Regions from separate parts of the Neomoorella humiferrea genome, predicted to be linked through region 2. Evidence: riboswitches for the same ligand, from Rfam matches in the RefSeq annotation. Region 2 holds a riboswitch; each other region holds the start of a gene.

Region 1 (7,521 bases), 750 kb from region 2:
CCGCAGGGTTTCCGGAGAGGCCCGCTCCATCAGGGCAATCCTTTTGGCCACGTCGGCCTGGATCTTGTCCGGCAGGGCGCCCAGGACCACCGCCGCCTGCTCGGGTTCTAGGTAGGAAAGGATAAGGGCGATGGTCTGGGGATGCTCGTTGTAGATGAAGTTAACTAGCTGTTTGGGATCGGCCTTGCGGATCATGTTGAAGGGGCGTATTTTGGACGTAGCCAGCAGCTTTTTAATGATTTCCGTCGCCCGGGCCGGTCCCAGGGTCTTTTCCAGCACCTCACGGGCATACTTCAGGCCGCCCTGGAGGATAAACATCTGGGCGTCGTTAAGTTGCAGGAATTCGTCCACGATCTGCTGCATGGTATCGGGGTCGATGGAGGTCGTGTTGGCAATCTGGTAGGTGATGCGCTCTATGTCCTCCTGACCCATCTGCTTTAATATCAGGGAAGAGAGCTCCGGCCCTACGGCGATCAAGAAAATTGCCGCCTTTTCTAAGCCCGAAAGGGGTTTCTGCCTCGCCACTCATGCCCACCTCTAATCTTCGGACAGCCAGGCCCTGATAAGCAGCGCCGCGTCCTCCGGGCGCTGGCGGATGATGTCCCGCAGGCGGTCCATCTTAGCCTTGCGTTCCGCCTCCTGGCGCACCTTTTCTACGTCCACCGGCTCCACCGGTTCTACCATCAGGGGCGCCACCGGCGCAGCGGCCTCCATGCCGGCCTTCGGCTTCTCTCCTAACATACGTTCCGGCAGGATGGCCGGCACCGCCGCCCGCCGCCGGCGCCGCAGGATGACGATAAGGAGGAGGAGCAGAAGGAGTAGCCCTCCCAGTCCGGCGCCACCCCACATCAAGTACCGGCGGAGCTGCTGCTGGCGCTGCTGCTGGGCCTCCATTTCCGCCGCCATCTGCTGCTGCATGGAGTTATCAAAGGGAAGGGACTCTACGTTGATCTGATCGCCCCGAGCTGGGTCGAAGCCGATGGCTGCGGCGACAATGTTCTGGATCTGGGTTCTCAAGGCGGGAGTGACAGCCCCGTCAACGGCCACCGCCGTGGAAAGGCGCCGCACCTGGCCGGGCGCGACGATAGTATGGGTTTCCGTCTGATCCAGCTCATAGTTGCGGATGGTATCGGAGTTGTTGTAATTGCCCGCGGCCGGGTTTACCGCCTGGTATACGGGGGGCTGGGTGTTGGCCGGCGTCCCCGCCGCCCCCGCTGCACCGCCTCCGGCGGTGCCGGTTTCGGTTTTGACCTGCTCGCTCCGCAGGGCGCCTTCCTTGCCCCAAACCGTCTGCTTGATTTCCTGCTGGTCAAAGTTCAAATCGGCGGTGACCATGGCCACAGCCTTGCCTGGGCCCAGGATCTGGCTCAATACGGCCTGCAGCCGCTGTTCCAGGTCACGCTCGAACTGCCGTTTGAGTTCCATTTGATTCTGCCGGATGCGGCCCGCAGGGGCGTTCTCATCCCCCGCCAGCCCCTCACTCAGAACGTTGCCGTACATATCGATGACGCGGATGTTCTCCAGCTTCAGGCCGGCCACGCTGGCCGCCACCAGCTCCATGATGCCTTTGACCTGTTCCGGTTTTAAGCGGGACAGGGGTTTGAGCTTCAACATTATAGCCGCCGAGGGGGGCTGCTGTTCCTGGAGGAAGACACTGGGCTGAGGGATCACCAGGTGCACCCGGGCGTCTTCTACCTCGTCCAGGGAGACGATGGTACGCCGCAGCTCCTCCTGCAGGGCGCGCTGGTAGTCCAGGTTGCGTTCAAAATCGGTCATTCCCAGTTTGTTTTCGTCGAAAAGCTCAAAGCCCCGGCCGCTGTTTAATACCCCGGCGCTGGCCAGGTCCAACCGTAGTTGATAGATTTGCTCCTTGGGTACCAGGATGGTGGTCCCTTCCCCGGCCAGCTGGTAGGGCACCTTCATTTCCTTCAATTTTTCCACGACGGCCGCCGCGTCGCTCTGCTGCAGATTGGTGAACAGGGGCGCGTACTGGGGTTTTAAGAGCCACTGGATTAAAAAAGCGCCGCCCAGCAGGACGGCCAACGTCACGGCCACCAGGGCCGAGCGCCGCCCGGGAGTTAAGCCCTGCCAGAAATTTTTCAACTTGGTGAGAATCTGTCCGTACTTCATTGCCCGCTCCCGGTAAGCCTGAATCTAATGCTAATCATAATTACTATTGCCGCCAGAGCAATATGCCTCCCCACCTTCGGCTTTCACCCATCATGTCGACGGCGCGCTTTAGAACTGCATGCGGGAAATTTCCTGGTAGGCCTCCACGACCTTATTGCGCACCTGAACGGCCAGTTGCAGGGAGAGATTGGCCTGTTCCAGAGCCAGCATGACCTCGTGCACGTCTTCCACACGGCCGGCCAGGTACTCCTGGGTGAGGACATCGGCCTGCTGCTGCAGGGCGCTTATTTCGTTCAGCTTTTCTTTGAGGAGTGCGCCGAAGCTCTCTGCCGGCGCTGCCGTATTTTGTTGCGCCGTACTGCGCCCTATCTCCTGCAGCGGCGCCGGTGTTAAAAGGGATGTGGGTGCAAGGAGCATAATGTTCTTCCTCCTGAAAGTTACATCCTGTTTTCTGGCAGGCTGAAGGATTCATCGATAGCTAATGCATGTCTCTAACGCCCGATCTCCAGGGCCTTCAGGGTCATGGCTTTGGCCGCATTCAAAACGGTGACGTTGGCTTCATAGGCCCGGGTGGCGGTGATCATGTCCACCATTTCGTTGACGACGTTGATATTGGGCAGGGCCACATAGCCGTCGGGACCGGCGTCCGGGTGGGAGGGATCGTACACCCGGCGCGGCGGGGTGTTGTCCTCCACGATGGCGGCCACCTCCACCCCGGCCCCTTTAAATTGGGCGCCCGCAGGTTTCAGGGCTTCCTGGAGCTTTTCTGCAAAAACAGGCACCTGCCGCCGGTAGGGACCGCCCCGAGGTGTCCTGGTGGTATTGATATTGGCCAGGTTGTTGGCAATAATATCCAGGCGCAGGCGCTCGGCCGTCAAACCGGAAGCGCTGATAGCCAGGGCCGGCAATAATTCCACCCTTACCGCCTCCCTTCGTTAATCACATAGCGCAGCATGGCCAGCCGGCCGTTCAACTGCTGGACGGCAAAGTTAAAGTTTAAGCTGTTCTGGACCAAGTCGACCATTTCCCGGTCGATGTCCACGTTGTTGCCGTCCTGGCGCATGGTGGTGCTGTTGTCCGGGACCACTTCCGGCGTAAGCTCCAGCCCTCCCGCCGGCAGGTGGCCGGGATGGGTGCGGTAGAGCTCCACCCCGGGCTCCACTCCCAGAGCCCGGGCGAGCTTTTCTTCAAAGGAAACGTCAGAACGCTTGAAGCCCGGCGTGTTAACGTTGGCCACGTTGTGGGCGATGACCCGCTGGCGCAAGGTCGCCGCGTCCAGGGCCTTCTCCAGGACGTACAGGGCCGGCGTCATAAACACGGATTTTTCTCCCTCTTTCCCGGAAAAACGATATTTTTCTCCAACGGTTACCACTTTAGCATTTCTATGGGAAAATGGGTATCGGCCTTTAGGCCTAAAATACCCCTGGGACTTTGGTCCTATAAGAAAAGCCCGTCCGGCGGGCAACTCCACAAACCGGGAACGGCGGCCTGGCTGTCATAGCCCGTCCGCCGGAGGTTAAAGGCCCTGCCGGACCGCCACCCCCGCGCGACACGGACCTTAGACCCATGGCTTTGCGCGCATCCCCTTTCGGGGAGCTTGCCCTTGACGCCCGGAGTAAGAAAATTTTACCTTGGCATTTTCGATATTAATTCAACACGTTTTGCCAAATTCCTGCAGGTTGGGTAAAATTCCTCCAAAAAAAATAAACCGCCCCCCCTTGGGGAACGGCTTCCCAATCTTTAAAAATTTCGCTGGCCAACCGTGGTATAATATAGCCATAGCCACCTTTGGAAGCATGTGGGACCTAACAACCATCCTGTCAGGAATGCGCATTACTGAAAATGAGGCCAAAGAATGGCGGCAGTCGAGGTTATTTGATTAAACCTACCTTCAACGGCCGTCTTCTCTCCGGCCGCAGGCTTTCCAACTGCAGGCGCCGCAGAATGACGGTTTCTCCATCCAGTTCCACGGCCAGATGGTCCCCTGCCTCCCAACCCAGGTGTTCCCGGATCTCTTTAGGTATGACCACCTGGCCCCGGCTCGATATCTTGGTTATCTCTATATGTTCGCCCATCGACTCCCCCTGCCCATGATAGGTTCTCTCTATGTCATAATCGCCGGTCCAGGCACCGGGGCGCCGCGGTTCTATACTCACGGCGGTAAGCCCTGGCCATCTGTCGGGCTGTTTGTACCTGTTCCAGCTCTAGTTTAATCTTTACCATGTTTTCCTGCATAATTTTCAGATTAGCTTCCTGCAGTTCCCGGCATTCTTCCCATAGGGTCCGCAGATGCCGGGAGGCGCTAGCCAGTTCCCAACGGGTTTCCGGCGTTAGGAGCTCAATTTTTTCCCATGACGAAACTTCTTTTTCTGCAACTAAAGCGAGATTTTTTTCCAACTGCCGGGTAGTCTGCCGTGCCTCGGACAACAGTACCCTCATGGATAACGACTCTTCCAGAAAGTTATTCAAGGCTTCCCACGCGCCGGTCTGTATGTATTGACGCTGCTGCTGCAAACTACGCCGCCACGCCTGCACCAGTTCTATTTCATGTAAATAAGCGCGCAGGAGCTCCTTCGCGGCCTTTTCTTTTTCTTTGTCCATTTTTAACCCTGCCGATTCATCCCGACCCGGGTTCGATAATCATGGGAATGATATATCCTTGTAGCTTCTTCCCAGGTATCGCGCAGCTGCTGCAGCAGGTCCATTACTTCTTGAACCATAACTGCGCTCTTTTTCACGTTTGCCTGCACCAGATGACGGTACATGAAATCGTATAATTTATAAAGGTTGTCGGCAATCTCGCCCACGTCTCTATTCAAATTGACCATCAACTCGCTCAAAATATCCTGGGCACGGCACAGGCTGCCGTTGGCCCCGGCATAATCCTTTTTCTCCATGGCCGCCAGGCCCTGACGGCAGAAACGCAGGGCGCCGTCGTAGAGCATCAGCACCAGCTTTTCCTGGGATAGAGTCTGGACCTGGTTCTGCCGGTAAGCCTGATAGGGGTCGGTAATGGACATGGCTTACACCTCGATTTGTTCTACAACATTTTCCAGCCATCAACTCGCCTAGTTAAACATTGCTTAATGGGTTTATCTTCACCCTCACCACTTCATCGCCGTTTCCTCTCCGTTTTATGAACGTAAATTTGTTGACCTATACGCTACTTTTTCTGGTAGGCCCCCAATCCGGCAATCTGCCCGGCCAGCCAGTTGCCCTGGCTCTGCAAAGCCGCCAGGGCCTGCTCCATGGCCGTGAATTGCCGCCGTAGTTGCTCTTCCTTAATAGCCAGCCGGTCTTCCATGCGAGAGATCTGGTCGTCGATGTCGTCCATAATGTCCTGCAGGGACTTCTCCCGGGAGGGGATAAGACCATCCCCCGAACGGACAAGGGAGGTAAGATATGTATCCAGCCTGTCTGCCAGCCCGGTTTTGCCGTCATTGGTGAAGATAGCCATCACGGCCTGGGGGTCGGCCTGCAAAGCGGCGGTCAATTTATCCGTGTCCAGGGTGATTTTACCGCTGCGGTCGAAGGTCAATGCACCGCTTCCCGCCACCTCGCCGGTTGAAATACCGATACTCCATGGCGTCCTATAGTTGCCCGTCAGCCCGGAAACGGTATCGGTCATCAAGCGCCACAGGGAACTGCCTATTCGCGCTAAAGTGGGATCACCCTGGAGGTCGCCGTCCTTACCACCTTTGGTGCTGATAAAGTCCATAACCGAGTTATACTGATCGACCAACTCTTTAACGGCGTCTATGGCTTTCTGGATATCATGGCCTACCTCGAGGTTAATGGTTTCCGCATCACTTATTGCTTTGTTGCCGTCGGCGTCGGTTACTCCCAAAAGGTTCAAGGTGACGCCGGTGATAACGTCGGTGATGGTATTTGTAGGACGGCTTATGGTGAGACCGTCGACAGTGAAAACGGCGTCCCGGGCATCCTGGACCACGGCACCGGAAAGGATTTTTCCGCTCCCATCTACCAGCCCCAAACTGTTGAGAACGCCGTTAGAATCGGTAAAGGACATAGCTCCGGCTGCACCGCTAGTTTTGCTGGTAAGCACCAGGCGGTGGTCGATGACGGCGGCGGTTACGATGTCCCCCGCCCCGCTGGTCTGTCCTGAAGCCGGTACGGTATTGATGAGGGCGGCAATGGACTGCAGGGAGTCGCTCGCGCTGACGGTGATGTTGCGGGTTTGTCCGCCCACGGTTATGCTGAAGGAACCGCTTAAACCTAGCGCCTGGGTGTCAGAGGTCACAGGCGTGGCTGGTTGAAAGTTTGCCGTCCAATCGGCAAGCATGGGGATAGAAGTACTATCTCCGTTTAAAGTCGCTCTTAATTGTATTTGTTGTACGTTGCCGTTTAACGTTGCCGTTAAGGTGTGGGTTTTGTAACCAAGAAAACCGTCGCCATTCAAACTTCCTAACGTCTGCCAATCGCTCCACGTAGTTCCATCAAAGGTTCGATACTGATACACGTAATTCGTATTTAACCGCTCCTGCTGGCTAACCGTCAAAGTAAGGCGGCCGCCATTTGCGGCGTTAATGCTGATGGCATTTGAGGTAATGCTTCCTGAAGTCCCTGACGACAGGCGAATGATGCCGTTTGTCGTATCCTGGGTTAAATTGCTCAAAGTAGCTACGCCAGCGGTGTAAGTAGCGTCGTTAAAAGTGTCCGTTAAAATCTGCGTTTCCGTACCATAAACCAGGGGTTGTTGGCTAGCTACCTTATGGGCCTGAGCCAACTGAACGATACCTATACGATATCTGCCGGCGACGGCGCTACTGCTGGCCGTGGCCGTCAACACCGCCGTGTTGCTAGAAGTTGCCTTCATACCCGTAAAAGTAGAGGAGAGCTTGAGGCTTGCGAGTTTACTTTGCAAGTTACTCAGCCGCGTATAAATATCGTGCCAGGCATTTTTTTCAACGTTGTACTGGTTTTTGCGTTGCTGTAGTTTGGTCAAAGGGACCCTTTCAAGATTCATTAATTGCGTAATAATCGATTCCGTGTCAATTCCTGAAGCCAGCCCAGAAAAATAAATGCCGCTGGCCATTTATAAAGCCCTCCCTATTCTAGCACTAATACCTTCCTGCAAAACACTTCTTGCCTTATACCATACAAATCGGGTCGGATACTCCCTTTCACCCATTTGCCTCCAAGCCTTTGCGACAACTTGCTACATTTTTGCTTTAGATTAATTCATCCAAGAGCAGGCCTACCATGTACTGCATCTCGCTAGTCACCTTCAGCACATTCTCCGGTGGGATGCGACGGATAATCTTACCCTCTCTGGCGTCGATGACAAGGACATATAACTCGCCCTTCTCATGGTCAAGTTTAAAGCGCAATTTTATATTAAAGAGGTCCGTTGCCGCATTTAACTTTTCC
Region 2 (7,521 bases):
AATTTCTTCCGGATTGAAGGCCCAGCGTACAAATTCCAGCTTGGCTAAACCAATGCCGTGCTCGCCGGAAAGGGTGCCTCCCAATTCCAGGGCCTTTTTAAACAGGGCGGCCCTGACTTTTTCCACCCTTTCCATTTGTTCTTTATTCCGCTCATCGAAAAGGACCAGGGGATGCAGGTTGCCGTCACCGGCATGGGCTAGCATGCCGATGGCCAAATCGTATTCCTTGCTTAAACGGTTCACTTCCTTAAGGATTTCCGGCAGTTTGGTTCGCGGTACGGTGGCGTCTTCCATATCATAGTTGGGGGCAAGACGACCGATGGCACCGATGGCCATCCGCCTGGCCGTCCATAGATCGTCCCTCTCCTTGGCGTTCTTGGCCAGCTTCACGTCAACAGCCCCTTTTTCACGGCAGATCTGCATGATCTGCTGGGCCTGACGGTCGAGGCCGGCATCCCAACCGTCCACTTCAATTAAAAGAATTGCCCCTGCCTCTATCGGCAGGCCGATGTGCAGCCAGTCTTCAACGGCATTGATGATTTTATTGTCCATAAGTTCCAAAGTACAGGGTATAATACCGTGGGCGATAATGGCAGACACCGATTCACCGGCGTCTTCAAGGGTATTGTATATTGCCAACATAGTGCGGTTGGCGCGCGGCGCCGGCGACAGTTTGCAGATTATCTTGGTGGCAATGCCCAGGTTGCCTTCTGAACCGATCAACAGGGCATTAAGGTTAAGCTCCTGGGCTATCGGTTCCACCTTGCCGCCTAGTTGTACAATTTCCCCGTTGGACAAAACTAGTTCCATGCCGATAATATAATCTTTGGTAAGGCCGTACTTAATGCCGCGCATACCGCCCGAATTTTCTCCCAGGTTGCCGCCCATGGTCGACACCTTCTGGCTGGCAGGATCGGGCATGTAAACCAGGCCGTAAGGGGCGACGGCCTTCTGCAACTCCATATTGGTCACGCCCGGTTCTACAACCGCCACGCGATTTTCCGGATCGATTTCCAGGATACGGTTCATCCTGGTCATGACGATAACTATGCCTCCACGCTGGGGCACGGCGCCGCCGCTCAAGCAAGTACCCCCGCCGCGGGGAGTCACGGGAATTTTTTTGCTGCTGGCCAGCTTCAGAATGGCCGCGATCTGCTGGGCATTCTGAACATAGACTACTACTTCCGGCGACCCGTAAACCAGGGAGGCGTCATACATGTAGGTATTTAATGACACTTTGGAGGTCAACACATTATCTTTCCCGACAATTCTTACCAATTCGTTCAGGGTTGATTGATCGATCATTAATTAACCCCTCTCCCTTCCCCTTTTTAAAAATCTTGACCAAGGCCATAATTTTATAGCTAACACCGCTTAAAACGGTGGACCCAGGGTAAGATAATAAAGTTTTTAGCTTCTCTTTTACCGCCCCCAGTCTATTTTGTTAATAATATCACAAAGAGTTAATATTCATTTATTTAAATCTATCAGTAGCTTTGAACAGGTGTCAAGAATTCTCTGGCTTATAAAACCCTTCAGGCCGACGAAAAAAAACCGGTCTGAAGGTCTTTCACCATTTTTCGTAAACTAGCTTCCTGTCTTATGGTCTAACCAGCAGACAGGAAAAATTACAGCAGTTCTTCCCCCTTTACGACTTCGGCTTCGGTCACAAAGCCTCCGGCCGGTATTTTTTCCATATTGCCGCCATACTGCACCCGCCGCACCAGGAGGGCTCCATCTCCAGTTGCTACGGCGAACCCTTCTTCAGGTATTACATCAATTATCCTGCCCGGTGCACCACACCCGCTAATGGGAGAGGCCTCCCATATTTTCAACTTTTCTCCCCGGAAGGTCGTCCAGGCCCCCGGGCTGGGGTTGGAACCGCGGATTAAATTGTAAATCTTCTGCGTGCTTTGCCGCCAATCAATCCTTACATCCGCCTCTTTTATCACCGGTTGATAGGAAGCCAGGCTTTCATCCTGGGGTACAGGGTTTGCCTTCCCTTCCCGGATCAAGCGGACGGCTTCGGCCACCATTTGCACGCCTAAGGGATAAAGTTTTTCAAAATATAGGGATTTCACCGTATCATCGGGATCGATGGCCACTTTTCGCTGCAGGATTATCGGTCCGGTATCGATGCCGGCATCTATTTGGTGGATGGTGACGCCCGTTTCCGTTTCACCGTTGATAATGGCCCAGTTCATGGCGCTGCCGCCACGGTATTTGGGCAGCAGTGAAGGATGATAATTAATGCCGCCGTGGGTGGCCAGATCGATCATGGCCTTGGGGACGATATCGGTTACAAAGGCCAGTACCAGCAAATCAGGTCTTAGGTTTTCAACCCATTTCAGGGCTTCCGGCTCCTTCAAACGTGCCGGCTGCAAGAGGGGCAGGCCGCGCTCCAGGGCCAGCTCTTTAACCGGGTTAGGCCCTTTTTGCCCCGGCCGGTCCGGTACGGTAAGGACGCCGACTACTTCTTCCCCCTGATCAAGGAGGGCCTTAAGGCAGTCTTTGCCAAAAGGAGCCTGACCGATAAAAACGATACGCAAAAAATTTTCCCCTCCCTTTTCCTTTACCCCTGCAGGGTAGCCAGGGGTTTCTCTTTCTCCAATTTTAATATATCCTTAACACATTGAACCTGTCAATGATTTTATGGGGCCGCCGTCCGGCCGCCCCATGCTTTACCTCCAGTTATTGCACAATAAAACCCCTCACCTAATAAGGCAGGGGTTTTATTGCCGCTTTAAGCGGCAGGTATTGAGGAGGTCGTTGGAACTGGCGCTGGATTGGAAGGAAGAGTTGTCGTACCAGTACTATTTGTATTGTCAGCGGTGGGTACTGTTTCCGTAGAGGTCGATACTTCTGTTGTAGTCGAATTGGTACTCGATGATGTTTCCGGAGCCGTTGATGTCGGTGATTCCGTCGTCTCTCCTGTACCTTCTTCAACATCAATATCGCCAGTTTCTATGTCGCTATCATTATTGTCGCCAACATCGATGTCGCCAGTGGCGTCATTATAATTTACTTTTTCTTTAAATACTTCACTTAAGAACCTCAAGGGCACAAAAGTACGGTTGCTAATTAATAGAGCCGGAACATCTAAATTCATTTTTGTTCCATTAACCGTTACTTCCGTGCTGCCAAGGATAAGTACTACGGTAACCCCATTTTTGGTTATGGTTACGGTATTGGTTGCCTCATCCCAGTTAACAGTTGCACCCAGGCCTTCCGTAACCGCCCTGACAGGGATCAGAGTGCGGCCGGATTTAATTACTGGCGGTACATCAAATTTTATCTCTTTATTTTTTACCCGAATCCGGCCTCGGAATTTTTCCAAACCTTCATTTTGGACTTCTTCTGTTATCTGTTCCCTTTTCCTATTTTGATCTTTTAGCCCCTTACTACTTGTAATCCCGGACTCTTCTTGCATCTCTCTTTCTTGCTGGTTCACTTCAGTTTCTAATTTGCTATCGTCTTTTAAATTGCTATCTTCCCTTTCAACCCCGGCGTTAACATAAGACCGATAATCAGTCTTCCCTGCGGCGGCCGCCCCATAATGGCTAGCTTTATGACTACTGTTACCCTTGCCCGGATAAGCGTAAGCTATACCGGCATATAAGAATAGGCCGGCCATGGCCACCACACCAATTAGTTTTTTGTACTTCATTCAACTTACCTCCTTCGAAAACTCCTAAAAAAATTAGACAACCCGCATTAACCGGAGTTGCCCATAATCGTTAGCCAATTACGTATGATTTACCCGGCAACCCGGCTGCCATGACCTGTTAAGGTTTTAGGCCCGTGGCTTTGCGCCCCTGCCTTTCGGTCAGGTTCGCCTTTTGCGGTTTTCATTAATATTAATCGTCACTTTTAATTATTTCTTGACCGTCGTGACCCCCGCAGGATGACGGCTTTCGCCGCAGGTTAGCCGGCATTTCACGATTGACCTGGAGTATCCCGCCCCCTGCCGTCGCGCCTTTCGATCCAGATAGCGGCATCGGGGCAAACGAGCTGGCACTTTTTACAGGCTATGCAGGGTTTGCCGTGACCGGGCTCTACCACCGGGGTGCCGAAGGCCCCCAGTTGTTTAGCCCAGCCGATAGTATCTACTGGGCACTTCTCGATACAGAGGCCGCAGCCCTTGCACAGGGCTGGAAACAGGTGAAATATCCCTTTACCGTTTTCTGTGGTAATGGCCTTAAAAACTGAGCTCAAAATCCTTCGCCCCTTTAAACATTCGTACGTTTACTGCTAACTCCTTGCTTCTGCCTGCCAATATCGTAGCCTCGCGCCAGGGCGCGGTAGTTTAGCTCCCTAAGATTCGGGTCCTGGGCAAACTTGTGGCCCAACTGGCGTTCCAGGGCCTGTTGTACATCTTCTACTTTCAAAAAACCCGTGATGCCTACCAGCACTCCCAGGATGATAACGTTAAAGACACGGGGATGCATTTCCTCCTGGGCTATGAATAGGGCCGGGACGGCCAGACGCCTCTGTTTTTCCCCGTAAACCCGCCGCACGTCGTCTTCCAGACCGCCCTCATAAACCAGTAAAGTCTTCTCGCCTACATACTGCCGTACCCGTTCCACGGCCCGGGTGCTCAAAGCTACCACTATATCGCCGGTAGTAAATTTAGGCGCACTCACCGGCTCCCTGCTTATCTGGACAAAGGCCACCGAAACGCCGCCCCGCTGCTCCACGCCGAAATTGGGGATATACAGGGCCTGGAAGCCGGCCCGATAGGACGCTTCGGTGATGATCTCGGCCGCCGCCTGCACCCCCTGCCCGCCTTCCCCGGCTAGGGCGATTTTAAGATTAAAGTCCACGGGGAGGCACCTCCCGCAAGCGTCCGGACGGTTTTTCGTCCGGCGTCCTGAATTCCCCGATAGGAAAATAAGCCGTCATTTCTTCTTCCACAAAACGCCAGGTAGCTGCGGCATTGGTGTGCCAGTTGGTAGGACAGGACGACAGGGCCTCGATAAAGGCGATGCCTCGGCCTTCCACCTGGTTCTGCAGGCCCTTCTGGATAAAGTTTTTTAACTGGACGATATTGGCGATGCTCCCCCGGGCTACGTAGGCCCCCGGCGGGGCGATGGCCGCCACCAGTTCCGGTCCCAGGATGGGCCGTCCGGTGAGGCCGGCGTCGCGGCCGTAGGGGGTTGTTTCCGTCTTCTGGCCCGGCAGGGTAGTCGGGGCCATCTGGCCGCCAGTCATGGCGTAAACGGTGTTGTTGACCACGATAATGGTCACCAGGTCGTTGCGGGCGGCGCTGCTGACCAGGTGCTGGGCGCCGATGGCGTAGGCGCCGCCGTCGCCCATGTAGGAAACAACTACTAATTCCGGCCGCGCCCGTTTGATGCCCACCAGTACCGGCGTAGTGCGGCCGTGGTGGGTCTGGACGGTGTCCAGGTTGAAAAAGTCCCAAGAAAGGAGAGAACAGCCGATGTCGCACCCGAAAATAGTGCGTTCCTGGATACCAAGGGCGTCGATGGCTTCGCCCAGGGCCTTGAGGACAATGCCGTGGCCGCAACCGGGACAAAATTTGTGGGGCTTGGTTTCCAGCCGCCAGACCCGGGGCATTTGCGGTTGGACGGCGATGGCCATTAGATCAGCTCCTTTTCATGGACAAATTCCACTATTTCTTCCAGTGTTATTCCCATTCCCGGGCGCAGGTACCCGGTGACCGGCGTAGATATACCGTAAAGCCCGGCCTGGACCTGTCTTTTCAGCTGGCCGTAGGCCGATTCTACCACCAGGATATGGCGGGCCCGGCCGGCCAGGGGCCTTAAAGGTTCCGCCGGAAAGGGCCGTAAGGTGATGGGGCGGAAATAGCCAGCTTTGTAACCCCTTTCCCGCAAGACGGCAACGGCCGCCCGGGCGGCCCGGGAAACGACCCCGTGGGCGATAATCAGCAGTTCGGCGTCATCGACGGCATATACGTCCCACTCCATCACCTGGGGCGCCACAGAATCGTAGGCCTTTATGGCTTTCATCAATACTTCGTAAAGCTCTTCTTCCAGGTTGTAGGTATTGCGCAGGTGGGCCGGTTCGCGTTCTTCTCCCGGCAGGCCCGGCAGACCAACCATGGGGCGGCACGGTTCCATAGTAATGCCCCGGGTTTCGGGATCAAAAATGGTTACCGGCTCCCGCATTTTTGATTGATATCCGTCCCCCAGGACAAAGGTGGGAAAACGATATTTCCAGGCGCTGTTAAAGGCTTTAATTGTATACAAAAACAGCTCGTCATGGGAAGAAGGGGAATAAACGATGCGCAAGCCCTCGCCGTTGCCGCCGAAGCAGGTGAGGTTTAGTTCCTGCTGGGAGTAGATTACCGTGGCCGTGGACGGCCCGCCGCGCTGGGTCACCACCACCACCGTGGGCAGGCGCATCATTTCGGCCATGGCCATGGCCTCCTGCATGAGGACGTTGCCCGGCCCTGCAGTAGCTGTAAAGGCCCTTTTTCCTGCTAATACACCCCCTACGGTGGCAAAACCGGCAGAAATTTCATCTTCTGTCTGGAGAAATCCGCGTCCGTATTTCGGAGCCATCCTCGTCCAATAGTGCATGATTTCATTTTGCGGCGTGATGGGATAGCCGTACATGATGTCGGCTCCGGCGGCCAGGGCCGCCCAGGCCACCACTTCGTTGCCGGTCATAAAGGCCCGCTCCTCGCCTGTAATGGGCCTAGTTGCCATATAAAAACACCTCGTCGTATTAATTTTCACCAGAATGCCCGGGGCATGAAGCGTTTAATCGGCCGCAAGGGATTACCGCAGCAATCCTGCGTACCCATAAGGGGGACCAGGTCAAACATTACGGCCGTGGCCACTACCGGAAGGTTCAACTCCCTGGCCGCGGCGGTTACCTTCCTTGCCCCGGCCTGGATGAGTTCCACCGTCGTTGCCTCGCCCCGATGGGTGTTATTCAACAACCCATCCACCCGTCCTAATGAACGGACGTGGTCAATAATATCTTCTACCGTAGCCGTTGCTGGCCGGGCCGTATTAATTACCGCCAGGATTTGCAGTTCAGGGGAAGTAGAAACTCCCTCCAGCAAATTAAGTATTTTGGCTCCGGCCGTGCCGTAGCCGGCATCGATGATTACGTCCCCTTCCCGGTACAGGGCCCAGCGGACGGCCGGGTGTAAGATAGTCCCCGCCTCACCCCAACCGGTCACCTGCCCCGTCTCCCAGGCTAAAACTTCTATCCCTATTTCTTCCAGCTCGGTTTTTAAAGGACGAAGGGTATAACACGGTTCTACGGTATCCAGATCGGCAAGGGTGACCCGGCGCCCCTGCTCCCGTAAAAAAACGGCCCGGTTTACGGCATTCTCCGATTTGCCGCTGCCGTACTCCCCTAAATATGCCTCGACTATCCGCGTCTTCTTCATTCCGGTAGTTATTATGCTTCCGTCCCCAAATTGCATACTAAATCCCCAAAATAAAAAAGCCCGGCTTTAAACCGGACGTAATCCTTTTAATCTCTAAGATCCCAGGACCAGGCGCAGAAAGATCAGTAAAAGAA
Region 3 (7,521 bases), 860 kb from region 2:
CCTATTCATGCCGGGTTCCTTCACAAAGGTTCGCAGAATGTCCAGACCGTGCAGCCACCCTACAGGTTCTTCCGCATTATTGATTACCTGCAATACAAAACTATCATTTTCAAGCATCTTTTTTATGGCTTCTGCGATGCTGGCACCTTCCGCAATAGATGGTATTTCACGGGAATCCGAAGTAAGCATGTTCCTCTATAATTCCTCCTTGAAAACGTCGAGTAAACTATTAAGGGGCTTACCTTAAGCTCCCCGCTTTAAATTCAGCCGCTTAATACTCGGAAGAATGTTGCCCCTGAGGTTGGCGAGCCCCCGCATGTACGGGGGCGTCAGGGGCACCTTCACCACGTATGGAACACGAATGATCTCCTGGAGGTACTCTATCGCTATGCCGTAGCTTTTCTGTCCCAGACGAAAGACCACGTACTGGTCAAGGCTTGCAACCGTTGCCCCGGCTATTGCCATATACCTTCCTCCTCGTTCACTCCGATTTCTTTAGCCCTGCTGGAGCTCGTCCGCCAGAGCTGCAATTTCCTCGATAGCCTGGGCAAGCTCTTTCATGCCTTCTGCTTGCTGGCGGCTGGCGGCGGCTGCTTCTTCTGCCGCTTTACTGGCTTCCTGGGCAGCCGTACTTATCTGCTCTACTCCTCTGGCTGCCTTTTCTACCCTTAGGAGGCTTTCATCTGCCTGCTTTTTAACCATTTCCACCCCCTCAACGACCACCCGCATATCGGTTTCAATAAGGTCAAGGTCGGCCGTTGTTTTTTGGGCTTTTTCCGCTTCCTTTTGAATTACATCCCCAATAGTAGTAATGTCCCACTGTACGTTCATCACTTGCTCTTGAATGCCCTTTACCATTTCCTTGATCTGCTCGGCGTTGCGGGCACTCTCCTGGGCAAGGTTCCGGATGTCTGAAGCTACTACCGCGAACCCCTTACCGTACTCGCCGGCCCGGGCTGACTCTATAACGCCGCTTACCGCCAGCATGTTGGTCTGGATGCTTACGCTCTCTATGGTGTCTACTATCTTATCGATCATGCGGGCGTTCCACTCTAGCTGGTTAACCTTGTGTACGTTCTCAAGGTTGGTGGCTGCCGCCTGCTTGATCCCTTTAATCAACTCATTTACCCTGACTTTGTTCTCAGCCAGCAAGTCACTAAGTTCCTGTACTGCAGATTTAGACTCATCGGCCTCCTTCGCAATTACTCCCATCGATTTTTCGATCTGCTTGATGGCGGCGGAGAATTCCTCAGAAGCCGATGCCTGTTGCTCTGCCGATTTCGCTATTTGATTTAGGGCGGCGTTAATCTCTTCTGCCGAACGGCTGGCCTCCTCAATGGCCGAGGATAGTTCCTCCGCCGCTGCCGCCAGGCCCTCGGCCGATTTGACCACATCAGTCGAGTGCTTGAGTTCATCAGCCAGATCGGCTAAATTATTACTGTTATTGCTTATCTCCTCTAGTGCCCGGGCCTGTTGCTCAACCCCCTGCAAGGCCTGCTCAGTGGCGCTGGCCTGCTCCTCAGCAGTCGCAGCTATCTGTTCGCTACCTTTCTGGAACTCGGCTACCGCTTTTTCTACTTCCGTGACCAGCTGCTCAATCCTAGCAGCTCCTTCCACTACTTTGGCTACAGAAGTAGTAATCTTCTTAAGCTCTTCCGTGATAGTCTTACCTTTTTCCGCCTCGCCCCTGGCTACCTCAGCTGCCTTGTTGATGGCTTCAGCCACCGTGCGCACGTCTTCCTGCACACTGTCTACTATCTTCCGTATGTCGCTGGCCGCTTTCTCGGAAGTCTCTGCCAAGGTTCTTACTTCGTCCGCCACTACAGCAAACCCGCGGCCGTGCTCCCCAGCCCGCGCCGCCTCAATTGCAGCGTTCAGGGCTAGAAGGTTTGTCTGGTCGGCTATCCTTACTACGGTCCGGACGATCTCGTCAATCTTGGACGCCTCTTCTTCCAGTTTTGCTACGACCCTGGCCGACTCCTCGTTCCTGGCTGCGCTGGCGTCTACCCCTTGGATCAAAACCTCAATATCGTCAATCATGCGGCTCACCAGATTCTTTATGGCTTCACACCGGTTCAAGGATTCCCGCGCTTGCTGCACCGAAAGCTTGGCAGCTTCGCCGATAGCTTGGATAGCGGACAAGGACTGTTGGGTAGCGCCGCTCGCTTTCTGGGCTCCGCTGGCTATTTGTTCCATGGCAGTTCGTAGTTCTTCTACCGCGCTGGAGGCTTCCTCCACGCCGGCAGAAAGTTTTTCCGCCGCGCTGGCTATCCGCTCGGCAATCTGTTGCAGCTTTGCAAAAGTCCGTGCCTCCATTTCTTTCTTATCGCTTTCTTTGTCCGGTTCACCCTTGCGAGTCTCGCCGTATATTCCTCGGTTGGCAGAAGGTAAAGGCTCCAATGTTTTAGAGGCATTAATTGCCATGATTACAAACTTCTCCTTAATGTTTTCGGTATTTGTTTAACCATTTTAACCAAACATTGTTTGGATACGATAGTGACTAGAGGAAATAATTTTCGTCTAGCAAAAAATAAAGGGAACAGGTTACCTGTTCCCTCTACGAGCCTATACAATTCACTTTATCTCCTCGAAGGTCCACCGGCAACCTGGCAACCATAGCTTATACAAGCCTTAGGCCCATGGCTTTGCGACCCCGTCTTTTAACGGGTTTGCCCTTAACGTTGACTTATTTAACAATTTGCTTAGTATCAGGGGTGATCGGGTGTAGTTAGTTTTTGCCAATTATAAGTCTTCAGGGTAGTTCCAATTTAACCGCCCTTTAAACATTTGGCGTTATCGCTTATCGGGAAAGCAATCTGCTATTTTTCTTCAAAAGATCCACTATCGCCAGCTTCTTCCTGTAAAGGCAGCTAGGTGAGTGCCAACACTTTGCCCTCCTTAATCTGGGCTGTTAATTCTTCGTAACTTTGAAGGCTGGCCGGCAAAAAACCTGCTGCAGCCTGGCGATAAAACCCATGAAAGGGGCTTAAGGCTCTGCGCCAATGTCTTTCGACATGGTTTGCCCTTGAGCATAAGATACGCAGGGAAAGTGAGTTTAATGTTGATTTAGGGGAATTATGGAAAAAAAAGAATGATTTTACCGCGGGCGAGACAGAGGGAAAGAAGGTAAAATAGAAAGAGGATGGAGAGAGGATTTGTTTCCAATAATAGGGAGGTTTGGGAATTATATACCCCCCCCCCCCCCATTTCTATATTTTGCCATTTTAACAATCTCCTTCCAAATTCCTTAGGTGTAATTATATATTCGCGTTTTTTTTCCAAAATCCTCCCAAAAAACTACAACAACGCAAAGTTAATTATGGCAGGTAAAACGTTCCGACTCCACGTTGCTTATCTTCTTTTCTTATGGATGAGGCCGAGCTTAACCTTCTTATGGAAGATATGGGCAACAAAGCGGCAACTATTGTCAATCTGCGCCCGGAGATCGGCGAGCTGATAAATGAATTAGCAGAAATACAGCCGTCGACCATAAAGGCCCTGGTGCATTTCATAAAATCCATGAAGCAGTCGTTGCATTCAAAGTGAAACTTATTTAAGCCGCCCTACATAGAAGCCCGCCCGGCTTCCTTGCCAGGTGGGCTTGTTTTAGCGAAAGTTTTATTCTCGTCTTTGAATCTCCCCTGTTACCCTGTCAATAAAGGTACGCAGCGGCACACTGCCCGTATCCCCGGCGCGGCGTTCCCGGACAGATACGGTACCTTCGGCTGCTTCCTTATCCCCCACCACCAGCATGTAAGGGATTTGTTCCAGCTGCGCGGTGCGGATCTTGTAGCCGATTTTGTCGTTGCGGTCGTTGACGTCGGCCCGGATGCCAGCCCGCACCAGTTCTTCTTTCACCTTATAGGCATATTCATTATGACGGTCGGTGATGGGCAGCACCCGCACCTGTACCGGAGCCAGCCACACGGGAAAGGCTCCGCCGTAATGCTCGATTAAAATGCCGATGAACCGCTCTATACTGCCGAATACGACCCGGTGAATCATTACCGGCCGGTGTTTCTGGCCGTCTTCGCCGATATAATGAAGGTCGAATTTTTCCGGCATGAGGAAATCTAGCTGGATGGTGCCGCACTGCCAGGTCCGGCCCAGGGAATCCTCCAGGTGGAAATCGATTTTGGGGCCGTAGAAGGCTCCGTCTCCTTCATTGACCACATAGGCCATGCCCCTTGCCTCCAGGGCCTGGCGCAAAGCCGAGGTAGCCGTTTCCCAGATCTCATCCGAACCCATGGCATTGTCCGGCCGGGTGGAGAGCTCGACGTGATACTTAAAGCCAAAGAGGCTGTAGAAACGATCCACCAGGTCGATGACGCCCTGGATCTCTGCCGTTATCTGGTGGGGCAGCATAAAGATGTGGGCGTCGTCCTGGGTAAAAGCCCGTACTCGCATGAGGCCGTGGAGGACGCCGGATTTTTCATGACGGTGCACCAGCCCCAGCTCGGCCAGGCGCAAAGGCAGGTCGCGATAGCTGTGCTGCTCTGATTTATAGACCAGAATGGCTCCCGGGCAGTTCATGGGTTTGATGGCGTAATCGGCCTCGTCTATCTTGGTGAAATACATATTTTCTCGGTAGTGATCCCAGTGGCCCGACTGCTCCCACAGGGAACGGTTCAAGATTATGGGCGTGCGGATCTCCAGGTAGCCGGCTTTGCGGTGCTCTTCCCGCCAGAACTGTTCCAGCTCGTTGCGAATAATCATGCCCTTGGGATGGAAAAAGGGAAAACCCGGCCCTTCTTCCTGGAGGCTGAAAAGGCCAAGCATAGCCCCCAACCGCCGGTGATCCCGCTTTTTAGCCTCTTCCAGACGATGGAGGTATTCTTCCAGGTCTTTAGCTTTGGGGAAGGCGGTGCCGTAAATCCGCTGCAGCATAGGATTGGCCTCGTTGCCCCGCCAGTAGGCCCCGGCCAGACTGGTGAGTTTAACGGCCTTGAGATAGCCGGTACTGGGAAGATGGGGCCCGGCGCAGAGATCGATAAAGTCGCCCTGGCGATAAGTGCTAATGGGCACCCCTTCCGGCAGGTCGTTAATGAGCTCGATTTTATAGGGTTCGTTGAGGCGGCGGAAGAGTTCCAACGCTTCCTCCCGGCTGATCTCCTGCCTTTCCAGAGGGAGATCCTCCTTAATAATCTTGGCCATCTCGGCCTCAATGGCGTTTAAATCATCTGGCGTGAATTTATGCTCGCTGTCGAAATCATAATAAAACCCGTCGGTGATGGCCGGGCCGATACCCAACCTGGTGCCGGGAAACAAATGTTTCACTGCCTGGGCTAATACGTGGGCCGCGGTGTGGCGGTAAGCCAGACGCCCACCTTCATCGGCAAAGGTCAAAATCTCGAGGCGGCATTCCTCCGGCAGAGGACGGGTCAAATCCCACACTTCGCCGTTAACCCGCGCCGCCAGGGCTTCCCGGGCCAGCTTCGGCGATATGTCCCTGGCCACATCTAAGGCCGTAGTACCGGCGGCATATTCCCTAACGCTGCTGTCTGGTAAAATTACCTGCATCATTGTTCCCTCCGAAAACCGTGGTAAATAAAATAACTCCCGTCCCGCAAAGGGACGGGAGATTATCCCGTGGTTCCACCCTTCTTCAGGGGAAGCCCCCCCTCTAGGGCTGATAACGGTGCCGACCGGCCGGGCTTACTGTTTTTCGGCCCGGCAGCTCCGGAGTGGTGCGGCGCCCTGCCGTCGCCCGGGATGCTTCCAGCCGCGGCATCCCTCTCTGGAGGGCCGTTCCAGGGGCCTTGTCTCCTTCTTCGCCGTTATGTACATTATACCGGCATCAAACAAATTGTGTCAAGATTACCTCCAGCCTGCCAGAAAAGCCTGAACTACACCGATCAATAAACCCAGGAGACCACCCAGCCATTCTATATAACGCAATTCCCGACCGGCCACCGTTACAACTACATCTTCCATTTGGGCTATATCCAGCTTGTTAAATTTTTCGGCGAGAATCTCACCTATAGAAAAAGAGGCGGGATTGCGGCTCAACTCTTCAATGAGCTCCTCGAGGGCCGAAGGCATCTCCTTCATTATAGTTTCTTCTATCGCCTTGCCCGCCGCTTCCCTGAGACCTAGGGGAATAAAGGATGGCAGGCGCTCCACTAGACGTCGCCTGACCAGATCCGCCACTATTTTCGTCAGCCCCGCGGTAGCTTCAGGCGTATTAAAATAGGCCAATACTTCCTTAACGGGCAGTAGGTCTTTGTCGACGACGCCGGCGATGTTGGCCGCTATTTCAGCCTTTCTCCTGGGTATAAGTCCCTGCAGCGTCCAAAAAAGAATTTTTACCGGCCGGCGGGGGCGAAAAAGCATCCTAATGGCTATAACATTGGTCATCCAGCCGATAAAGGCGCCGATAAGAGGGATAAAGATCCACCTGGCAAGCATTTATTTCACCCCATACAAGTGCAATAATAACAAAAGCCCGGCCAAATGACAACTGGCCCGGCTGGAGCAAAACTTGGTATAACTTATCAGCGCTTCTGCAGGGACTGCTGGCAGCGGCTGCAGCCGCCGCACTGGATGAGCCGTTCCCCAAAAACGCTTTTTATGGTGTTCACGGCGTTATGGTGGCGGCTTTTATCGACGGTATGGAGGATTACCTGGCGTGGGGCAATGGTGATTAAGGCACTTATTAACAGGTCTTCATAATTAAGCTCACTATCGGCCATGTCCACGACAAAACCCTCCAGGTAGTCGCTGTTTAAATTGCGATTTTCACTGTCATAAAGCTGAAAACCGCCGCCCGGACCCAAAACTACATGGACCTTTTCCACCCTCGGTTCCTGGGCATCTACAAAGTACCGTAAAAGGCGGATAAATTCATCATATTCCTTTTCCAATAGGTACTCATCAACGGCTTCTTCCAGGACCTGCTCCAATTCTGCTAAATAATCGGGCAGACGAAAACGCACGAAACCGTCGATATTCAGCCAGGAATTTTCTTGGAAATATTCCTGCACGCGGGCGGCGATAGCCTCCTCCCGCTGCTGCAGCTGCAGGCAACTATTCTCCCCCTGATCCAGGATAAATCTGGCACGACGGCAGATCTCTTCAACACCCTCGGCATCTAAGCCTTCATACATGTTTAAAAGCATATTTTCCAGTAGAGTCATTTCCCATCTTTCGACAACAAAGGCGGCCACGATCTCGGCCACCTGCTCTTTAAAGGAATTCAGGTCTTTTTTTGCAGTCCGCCCTCTACCTGTTTCCATAAAACAGCGGCAGAAATTAAAGCCCCCCTCCTGCCACAAGTGGAGGCCAACGCTGTAACCAAATCTATGGGTAAACTCGGCCTGTAAAAAATCAATGGGCCTGGCAGTAACTAGCGTAATATTCATGGACGCAGCACCTCCTTGTGCTGCTATTATATGTGCCGCCCATGTTTTGTATACAGTTACGTCGCTGCCGACCCTTTTTAAAAGGCCATGTATTGTAAGGTTTTTTCCCCGGTGGAAATTGGCATTTAGGGATTTTTTTCAATAAAAAAGGTCCTGCTTT
Region 4 (7,521 bases), 1.2 Mb from region 2:
GGTTCCCGCAACCTCCAGGCCGCCTGCGTCTATCCCGTCACAGCGGGCCTTAAAGTTCACACCCGCACTCCCCGGGTCCTCCGGGCCCGCCGTACAGTGGTAGAGCTTCTCCTTTCCGACCACCACCGGGAGTGCACCAACTGCATCCGCAATCTCAACTGCGAATTGCAGCACCTGGCCGATACCCTGGGCATCCGCAACATTCCCTACACGGGGGAAACTCCCAACTATCCCATCTACAATAAAAACCCTTTTATCGTCAGGGATTATAATAAATGCATCAAATGTCGGCGCTGCGAGGCCATCTGCAGCAAGGTACAAGAAGTCCACGTCTACGCGGCCCAGAACCGGGGATTTAATACCGTCATTGCCCCCGCCTTTATGAAAGATCTGGCGGAAGTGGCCTGCATAACCTGCGGCCAGTGCGTAATCGCTTGTCCCACGGCTTCCCTGGTGGAGAAGGAGTTTATTGACGAGGTCTGGCAGGCCCTGGCCGACCCCGACAAGTATGTCGTCGTCCAGACGGCTCCATCCATTCAGGTAACCCTGGGCGAGGTCTTCGGCCTGCCGGTAGGTACCGTAGTGACGGGCAAACTGGTAGCCAGCCTGCGCCGCCTGGGCTTCGATCGGGTGTTCGCTACCGACTTTACGGCCGATTTAACAATTATGGAAGAGGCCCATGAACTTTTAGAAAGGCTGGAAGGCCGCGGCGGCCCCCTTCCCCTCCTCTCCTCGTGTAGCCCAGGGTGGATTAAGTTCTGCGAACATTTTTACCCGGAGTTTCTACCCAACCTCTCCACCTGCAAATCCCCCCATGAAATGTTCGGGGCCATCACCAAGACGTATTTCGCCCAGAAAGAGGGGCTTGACCCTAAAAAAATTGTGGTAGTGGCCATCATGCCCTGCACGGCCAAAAAGTTTGAAGCCAGCCGCCCGGAAATGAGCAGCGGTGATTGGAAGGACGTCGATTTTGTCCTCACCACCCGGGAGCTGGCGCGGATGATCCGCCAGGCAGGACTCAACTTCCGCCAGCTGCCGGATGAAGAATACGACGCGCCATTAGGAATGGCCAGCGGCGCCGGCACCATCTTCGGCGCAACGGGCGGTGTCGTGGAAGCGGCTGTCAGGACGGCCTATTCCCTGACCCACGGCCGGGAAATGGGAATAATCGATTTTGAAGAGTTCCGGGGCATTAGCGGGGTCAAAGAAGCGTGGGTGGAGTTAAAAAACAGAAAGATTAAGGTGGCCATCGCCCACGGCACCGGCAACGCCCGTAAAATCCTTGACCGCATGAAGGCCGGCGAGCAGTTCGATTACGTCGAAATCATGGCCTGTCCGGGCGGCTGCGTCGGCGGAGGCGGACAGCCCATTTTCGGCAGCCGGGAACATAAAGAGATCTCCCTTGACTACCGCCACAACCGCGCCGATGCCCTTTACCGCATCGATTATTCCCGTCGCATCCGCCTGTCCCATGAAAACCCAGCGGTCCAGAAAATATACGCCGAGTTCCTGGGCGCTCCTTTAAGCGAAAAAGCCAAAAAGCTGCTGCACACCTACTATACCCCCCGGGGGCCCCTGCCGGGGTATGCGGCCAATCCCGTTAACTAGGCCGCCTTCTTATATATTTGGCATAATATTTAATATAAAATTTCATGGGCAAATGACGAAAAAAGGTATATAATAATTTTTAGTGTGACTTCGAGCAAAAAAGGAGGGGCTTTTTTGTTGTCCCAGGAAACCTCACGCTCGCCGGAACCCCAGCGCAAGGCCGATATCAACATAAAATTGTCAGAATTTGAGATTCCACCAATGCAGGATATTCTCCTAGTAGGTAAAAGGGCTCCCATCGGCCCCGAAGCCGTCAGGCGAATGGTGGACGCAGTTTCGCCGGAGCAATATGAGATTGTCCGCCTAAATCACGATGTCTTTGAAGCCGTCGTGGTAAAAAAATCCCTTTTAAGGCTTCTACCCAAGGAAAAACTCCTACCCGTGGTAGTCGAAGAAGGAACACGCATCGCCGACGAGGGCATGGTGGTAAAGGCTCAAATCAATATTACCATCCACATCAGCAGGACGGTGGATATTTAGTGCCTAAGGTGGAAGGCCTGATAAGCCGGGAGCTTTACACCATCGGACCCCTCGCCGGCGTAGCCCGGGCGGCTTATATTATGGAACATTACGGTATAGGCTGCCTTCCGGTCATAGATGATGGCAAACTGGTGGGCATAGTTACTTCCAGGGACATTCGTAGGGCCCATCCCAACCGTCTGGTGGCCGATGCCATGACCCGTCAAGTGATCACCATTTCACCCACGGCTTCCCTCCTGGAAGCCCAGAGGTTAATGGTTAAGCATAACGTGGAACGTCTGGTGGTCGTCCAGGACGAACATGTCGTAGGCATTATTACCAGTTCCCAGGTTTCCGCCGAAATGGCCAAATATACCGATAGTCTCACCGGGCTGTATAAAGCAGAGATCTTTTGCGAAAAAGCCCTGGAGATATTAAAAAATAGCCAGGAGATTGCGGTGATCTTCCTGGACTTGGACAACTTCGGCTTTATTAACAAGGAATACGGACACATCTTCGGCGACAGGGTTTTGATCCGGACGGCAGCAGTATTAAAAAATCTAATGGACGTTAAAAAAGAAGCCCTGTGCCGCTACGCCGGCGATGAGTTTGCCGCCGCCACCTGCCGTTCCTTAACTGAAGCAGAAAAATTGGCCCGTGAGATGACATCGGCCCTTGCCGGCGAAAACTGGCCGGACAAGATAGAGGTCACCGTTTCTGCCGGTATCGCGGGCGGCGCTTGTGAAGAACTCCGCCGCGCCCATAACGATGCCGACTACATAATTAAATATCTGGTAAATTTGGCCAGCCTGGCTTCTTCCCGGGCTAAAACAATAAAACAACCGGTAGTGGTCGCTAGGGCTTGTGCAACTGAATTTTTGCCCGGCGCCTAACCGTTAAAGTCGCAGGGCGCCGGGCAAAACTGCCTCCTTTTTTCATACCTTGAAACGTTCCACCTGTTCTTCTAAGCGTTTGGCTATCCTAAGGACATCCTGGGCGGTGGAGGCTATTTCCTGGGTAGAGGCCGACAGTTCTTCGGCGGAAGCCGATATTTCCTCGGCCGAAGCAGAAGTTTCCTCCGCCACAGCGCTGATGCTCTGGATGCGGTCGAGCATAACGTCCTTGGCCTGCACTGTGCCGTCGACCTGGCGATAGGTCTCTTCGATCATGGGGGCCACGGCGGCTACAGAACTTAAAATGCGGTCAAAGGACGCCACCGTTTTTTCTACATTATCCAGCTGCACCATTATTTGCCCTTTTACTTCCTCCGAGGTGCTTACAACCTCGTCGGTGCCGGAAGTTATGGTTGCCAAAAGTTCCCCGATTTTATCAGAGGATGCACGGGATTGTTCCGCCAGCTTACGAACCTCTTCGGCAACCACCGCAAACCCGCGCCCGGCTTCTCCAGCGCGCGCCGCCTCGATGGCTGCGTTCAAGGCCAAAAGGTTGGTTTGCTCGGCAATGCCGTTGATCACGGCCAGGATCTCGCTTACCTGATTTACCGCCCCCTGGAGCCCTGTAATTTTATCGGTAACTGTGTTAAAGGCCTCCCGTACGCCCTTAATAGAATTTATAAGGACGTCCAGCTCCGCCTTGCCCTCCCCGGCCAGCCTGGAGGTTTCTTCGGTGTTGGCCTTGACGCTGCCCACGGCGCTGTATACCTTTTCAAGGTTGGAATTTATATTTTCCACCAGACCCAATATCTCCTGCAGGTGACCTGCCTGCTCGGACGCTCCGGAGGCCACCTGCTGAACAGCCTTGGCCACCTCGCCGGAAGAAGCGGCAATCTCTTCGGCGGCAGCATTCAACCCTTCGGAACTGCCGGCCAGGGTTTTTGCCTCTTCCTTTACCCCGGCCAGGAGGGGTTTCAGGTTGGTCTGCAGGGTATTAACTGCCACCATGAGCCGGCCGATTTCATCCCGCATCTTTAAAAACCTGTCCGGCACCGTCCGGGTGAAGTCGCCGGCGGCCAGATGGCCCAGCTCATCCACGGCCAGTTTTATCGGATTTGTTATGGCCCGCGCCATAATAAAGGTCAAAAGGAGGGCCGCCGCAATGATTATCAATGATAACGTCATAAGGTACCATTTGAGGCCGGCCGTTCTCTCCAGCACCTCGACTTCGGGGGCGGCGATGGCCAGGGACCACCCGGTGCTGCTGACTGGCGCAAAGGCGACCATTTTCTTCTGTCCCTGGTAGGTGTATGCCCCTACCCCCTTTTCCCCTTGCGCCATCCTGGCGATGACTTCCGCCAGGGAAGCGAGGGAGGAATCGCTTTGGCTCGCCTTCAGGATATTTTCTTCTGCGGCAACTTTTTCTTGATCCTTATGACCGATAGTCTTGCCTGTTTTATCTACGGCAAAGGCATACCCGCTGCGGCCGTATGTAATATCGCTGATGAGCTGGCTGAACTGGGACGCGTCAACTATACCGATTAATACCCCGATTATTTCATTGGTGGCATAATGGCGAATGGGTGTGGTGTAGGCGAAGATGACGGATTTGTCGATTTTACTGACAATGGTGCTGGAAACGAAGGTCTTACCCTCCAGAGCAGCCCGGAAATGTTCCCGATCAGCAATGTTGGCCTTGCTGCCGTCGGTATAGAAGGCGTTTCCCTCTTTATCGGCAATGCCGAAACGCCTGAAGCCCATGCCTTCTGTTGCCTTCAACTCCTGCTGCAGGGCTTTAAGCTTATCTTCCAGGGTGGCTTCCCGTTCGCCGACACGGCCGCGAATTATCTCCATATTGGCCATGGTTTCCACAACATACATCCTTGCTTGTACACGGCTGTTCACGGTTGCTGCGGCCTGCTCAATAATCTTTTCCATAGCTTCCCTGGCTGCGGCATCCAGAGTTAAACTCGCGCGGTTCTGGCTCACCAGGGTCAGCACCAGACAGCCTACCAGCACGATGGCCCCAAAAAAGAGGGTCATTCTAATCCGCAGGCTTCCTGTCGATTTTCCCTTCATAAGTTTAAAATGGTCGTTCTCCCCCAAGGGCAAAATTGGCTCCCGGGGACGACCTATCCCCCCTTTTACCAAAATTTAAAGGCCGCCCCTCTAGGCGGCCGCCGAGAACCAGCCTCCGGCGGCCCGGCTGCCTTATCCCCTAAAAAAGGGACTTAGGCCCGTAGCTTTGCGCCCCCGCCTTTCGACGGGTTTGCCTTGAGCGGTAACGGCTGCAGGTATGTAAAACGCTGGCAAGCGTTTTTTAATTTACTATATCTTGACGACATTTGTCAACAGTTTTTAACGAAAAAGAAGAAAGCCGGCGAAGGCGTTTCGCCGGCTCATCCTGCCCTTATTTCCTGACGCATAAAGTAGTAATAAGCCAGGGCGAAGATCAACATTGTGGCCGCTAAAAGACTTACCATATGGGGCCAGATGAGGAGCAGACTCTGACCCAAGGGCAGAGGGCCTGGTATGGCTCCTTCCAGCTGTTCCACCATGACGGGCCCCAGGGTCCGCACCCCTGGATTTAAGAGAGTTACCGTGGCTTCATCATAGAGGTTGGTCGTCGAAAGGCGGCTTAAATTTTGTTTTAAAACGGCATTTTGCAAGATGCGGGCCGGTGCGGCATCTTCGCTCGCCGGCAAAAGGCCGTCGGCGACAAGACCTGCCAGCATTCCAACAAAAAGGGCAAAAAAGAGCCACAGGGCAATGCCCGCCAGGGCCGAAGTAGCCGTCTGCCGGAATAACAAGGAAAAGAGCAGGGATACGCTCAACCAGAAGGCTACATAAACTATGGTTACCAGAAGATAGATCAACAGCCGCCCCAATTCCTCGGCCGTAGGTGGTACGCCGATTAGCATCAATCCCAATCCGGCAACTAGAAATCCCAGGGCCAGGATGACCACGGCAAGAACAGCAAGCCCGGCCAGAAACTTGCCGTTAATGACGTCATCCCGGTAAATCGGCTGGGCCAGGAGCCGGCTCAAGGTGCGTTTATTATGCTCGCCGTTGATGGCGTCAAAGCCCAGGGCCAACCCTAACAAGGGGCCTAAAAACGATACAAAAGTGACAAAGGGGGGCAAGGAACCGCCACCGGTGGTAAACAGGCGGAGGAAGATAAATTCCGGATCTGTTTCCCCAGCCACAGAGCGAATGTTTTGCGCTGCAACGTAAAAGGCACCTATACCTGCTACGGCCACCAGCGAAACCAAGATGGTAAAACGGGTGCTGCTCAAATGGTCCGCCAGTTCCTTGCGAAATACGGTTTGCAAACCACCGCTCGACCATTCCTGCTCCCGGAACCAGTGGAGCCAATCGCGCACCTTATGCCAGACCGTCATTATATCCCTCCCCCTGGAAATACTGGCGGTAAATGTCGTCCAAATCATAACCCCGTGCCCGAAGGTATAAAAGGGTATAGCCTCTGCCTGCGAGATAGGGTGTGAGTTCCGAACGGACGTCGCAACCGGGAGCGCAGCGGAGGCGGATATAGGCCCCCTGGCGCTCGACGCCGGTTACCCCCTGCAGGGAGCCGAGGGCGGCCATGAGCCCGTCGTCGTCAGGAGCGGCCTGAAGCTCGACCTCCAGAGGCTTTCCGGCCATAACTTGCTGTCCCAATAAAGCCACCGGTCCAACCGCCAGAAGCCTGCCGCCTACAAATATTCCTACCCGGTCGCATATCTGCTGTACCTGGTGCAGGAGATGGGAAGAAAGGAGGACCGTTTTACCTCCCTCCCGGGACAGGCGCACAATGAGGGACAGCAGCTCCCGCACCCCTTCGGGGTCTATACCCAAGGTGGGCTCATCGAGGATAATGACGTCAGGATCCTTGACCATGACGTCGGCAATCCCCAGCCGCTGGCGCATCCCGCGCGAAAACTCCTTCACCTTGCGGTTAGCTTCATTGCCTAAGCCCACCTGTTCCAGGCACAGGGCCACGCGCTTTTCAGCTTCTGCCGGGGGAATTTGGTTCAACCCGGCGGTATAGAGGAGGTTCTCCCGGGCCGTAAGGTCGTCGTAGAAACCGACATTGTCGGGGAGATAGCCCACTATCCTCTTAACCTCCAGGGGGTGACGGGTGGCGTCCAGGCCCTTTACCAGGGCCTGCCCGGACGTCGGCTCGGTCAACCCAAGAAGCATTAATATCGTCGTCGTCTTGCCGGCGCCATTGGGGCCGAGGAGACCGAATATCTCCCCTTCTCTGATTTCCAGGTTGAGATCCTGGACGGCAGTTATAGCACCATAGCGCTTGGTAAGGTTTTTGGTGACAATGACTGCTTCTTGTGTTGCCATGGCTATCGCCGTCCGTACTTCCGGAAAATCCACCCTACGGCGCCAATAACGGCAAGAACCAGGATCACACCTACCAGGCCCCACAGGGTCGAAGTCTTCACCGTTACGCGCAAATCGGCGGTGCCGCTCGTTTCCTGGGTGCTGGCGGTGAGACTCACCACATAGTCGCCGGCAATGGCCTTGGGCGACGGTTTGATAAAGGCCGTAA

What was found. A riboswitch is a leader RNA that binds a small molecule or an ion and turns the genes downstream of it on or off. The one in region 2 is predicted to bind cyclic di-GMP.
Region 1: linked by a shared signal. The riboswitch ahead of flgB (flagellar basal body rod protein FlgB) and the one ahead of MHFGQ_RS00215 (copper amine oxidase N-terminal domain-containing protein) in region 2 are both predicted to bind cyclic di-GMP.
Region 3: linked by a shared signal. The riboswitch ahead of MHFGQ_RS09585 (methyl-accepting chemotaxis protein) and the one ahead of MHFGQ_RS00215 (copper amine oxidase N-terminal domain-containing protein) in region 2 are both predicted to bind cyclic di-GMP.
Region 4: linked by a shared signal. The riboswitch ahead of MHFGQ_RS07680 (methyl-accepting chemotaxis protein) and the one ahead of MHFGQ_RS00215 (copper amine oxidase N-terminal domain-containing protein) in region 2 are both predicted to bind cyclic di-GMP.

Annotation. Positions count from the first base shown of each region.
Region 1 covers NZ_CP136419.1:778,278-785,798, reverse strand. Annotated here, with positions in the region: gene fliG (flagellar motor switch protein FliG) at 1-525, opposite strand, end outside; gene fliF (flagellar basal-body MS-ring/collar protein FliF) at 538-2,130, opposite strand; gene fliE (flagellar hook-basal body complex protein FliE) at 2,239-2,547, opposite strand; gene flgC (flagellar basal body rod protein FlgC) at 2,622-3,047, opposite strand; gene flgB (flagellar basal body rod protein FlgB) at 3,050-3,442, opposite strand; cyclic di-GMP riboswitch class I at 3,610-3,742, opposite strand; gene MHFGQ_RS04050 (AbrB/MazE/SpoVT family DNA-binding domain-containing protein) at 4,002-4,205, opposite strand; gene MHFGQ_RS04045 (flagellar export chaperone FlgN) at 4,240-4,731, opposite strand; gene fliS (flagellar export chaperone FliS) at 4,734-5,150, opposite strand; gene fliD (flagellar filament capping protein FliD) at 5,294-7,186, opposite strand; gene MHFGQ_RS04030 (flagellar protein FlaG) at 7,323-7,521, opposite strand, start outside.
Region 2 covers NZ_CP136419.1:29,091-36,611, reverse strand. Annotated here, with positions in the region: gene MHFGQ_RS00225 (FAD-binding oxidoreductase) at 1-1,305, opposite strand, end outside; gene fmt (methionyl-tRNA formyltransferase) at 1,629-2,549, opposite strand; gene MHFGQ_RS00215 (copper amine oxidase N-terminal domain-containing protein) at 2,744-3,667, opposite strand; cyclic di-GMP riboswitch class I at 3,760-3,847, opposite strand; gene MHFGQ_RS00210 (4Fe-4S dicluster domain-containing protein) at 3,937-4,215, opposite strand; gene MHFGQ_RS00205 (2-oxoacid:acceptor oxidoreductase family protein) at 4,230-4,823, opposite strand; gene MHFGQ_RS00200 (thiamine pyrophosphate-dependent enzyme) at 4,813-5,601, opposite strand; gene MHFGQ_RS00195 (ferredoxin oxidoreductase) at 5,601-6,692, opposite strand; gene MHFGQ_RS00190 (hypothetical protein) at 6,719-7,423, opposite strand; gene MHFGQ_RS00185 (pro-sigmaK processing inhibitor BofA family protein) at 7,481-7,521, opposite strand, start outside.
Region 3 covers NZ_CP136419.1:1,839,330-1,846,850, forward strand. Annotated here, with positions in the region: gene MHFGQ_RS09575 (HD domain-containing protein) at 1-189, opposite strand, end outside; gene MHFGQ_RS09580 (chemotaxis protein CheW) at 244-465, opposite strand; gene MHFGQ_RS09585 (methyl-accepting chemotaxis protein) at 496-2,424, opposite strand; cyclic di-GMP riboswitch class I at 2,598-2,684, opposite strand; gene MHFGQ_RS09590 (hypothetical protein) at 3,403-3,546, shown strand; gene thrS (threonine--tRNA ligase) at 3,619-5,523, opposite strand; gene MHFGQ_RS09600 (DUF445 domain-containing protein) at 5,818-6,408, opposite strand; gene ytxC (putative sporulation protein YtxC) at 6,495-7,361, opposite strand.
Region 4 covers NZ_CP136419.1:1,478,268-1,485,788, forward strand. Annotated here, with positions in the region: gene MHFGQ_RS07665 (NADH-dependent [FeFe] hydrogenase, group A6) at 1-1,608, shown strand, start outside; gene MHFGQ_RS07670 (hypothetical protein) at 1,726-2,088, shown strand; gene MHFGQ_RS07675 (GGDEF domain-containing protein) at 2,088-2,960, shown strand; gene MHFGQ_RS07680 (methyl-accepting chemotaxis protein) at 3,003-5,111, opposite strand; cyclic di-GMP riboswitch class I at 5,154-5,244, opposite strand; gene MHFGQ_RS07685 (ABC transporter permease) at 5,360-6,361, opposite strand; gene MHFGQ_RS07690 (ABC transporter ATP-binding protein) at 6,345-7,313, opposite strand; gene MHFGQ_RS07695 (NEW3 domain-containing protein) at 7,316-7,521, opposite strand, start outside.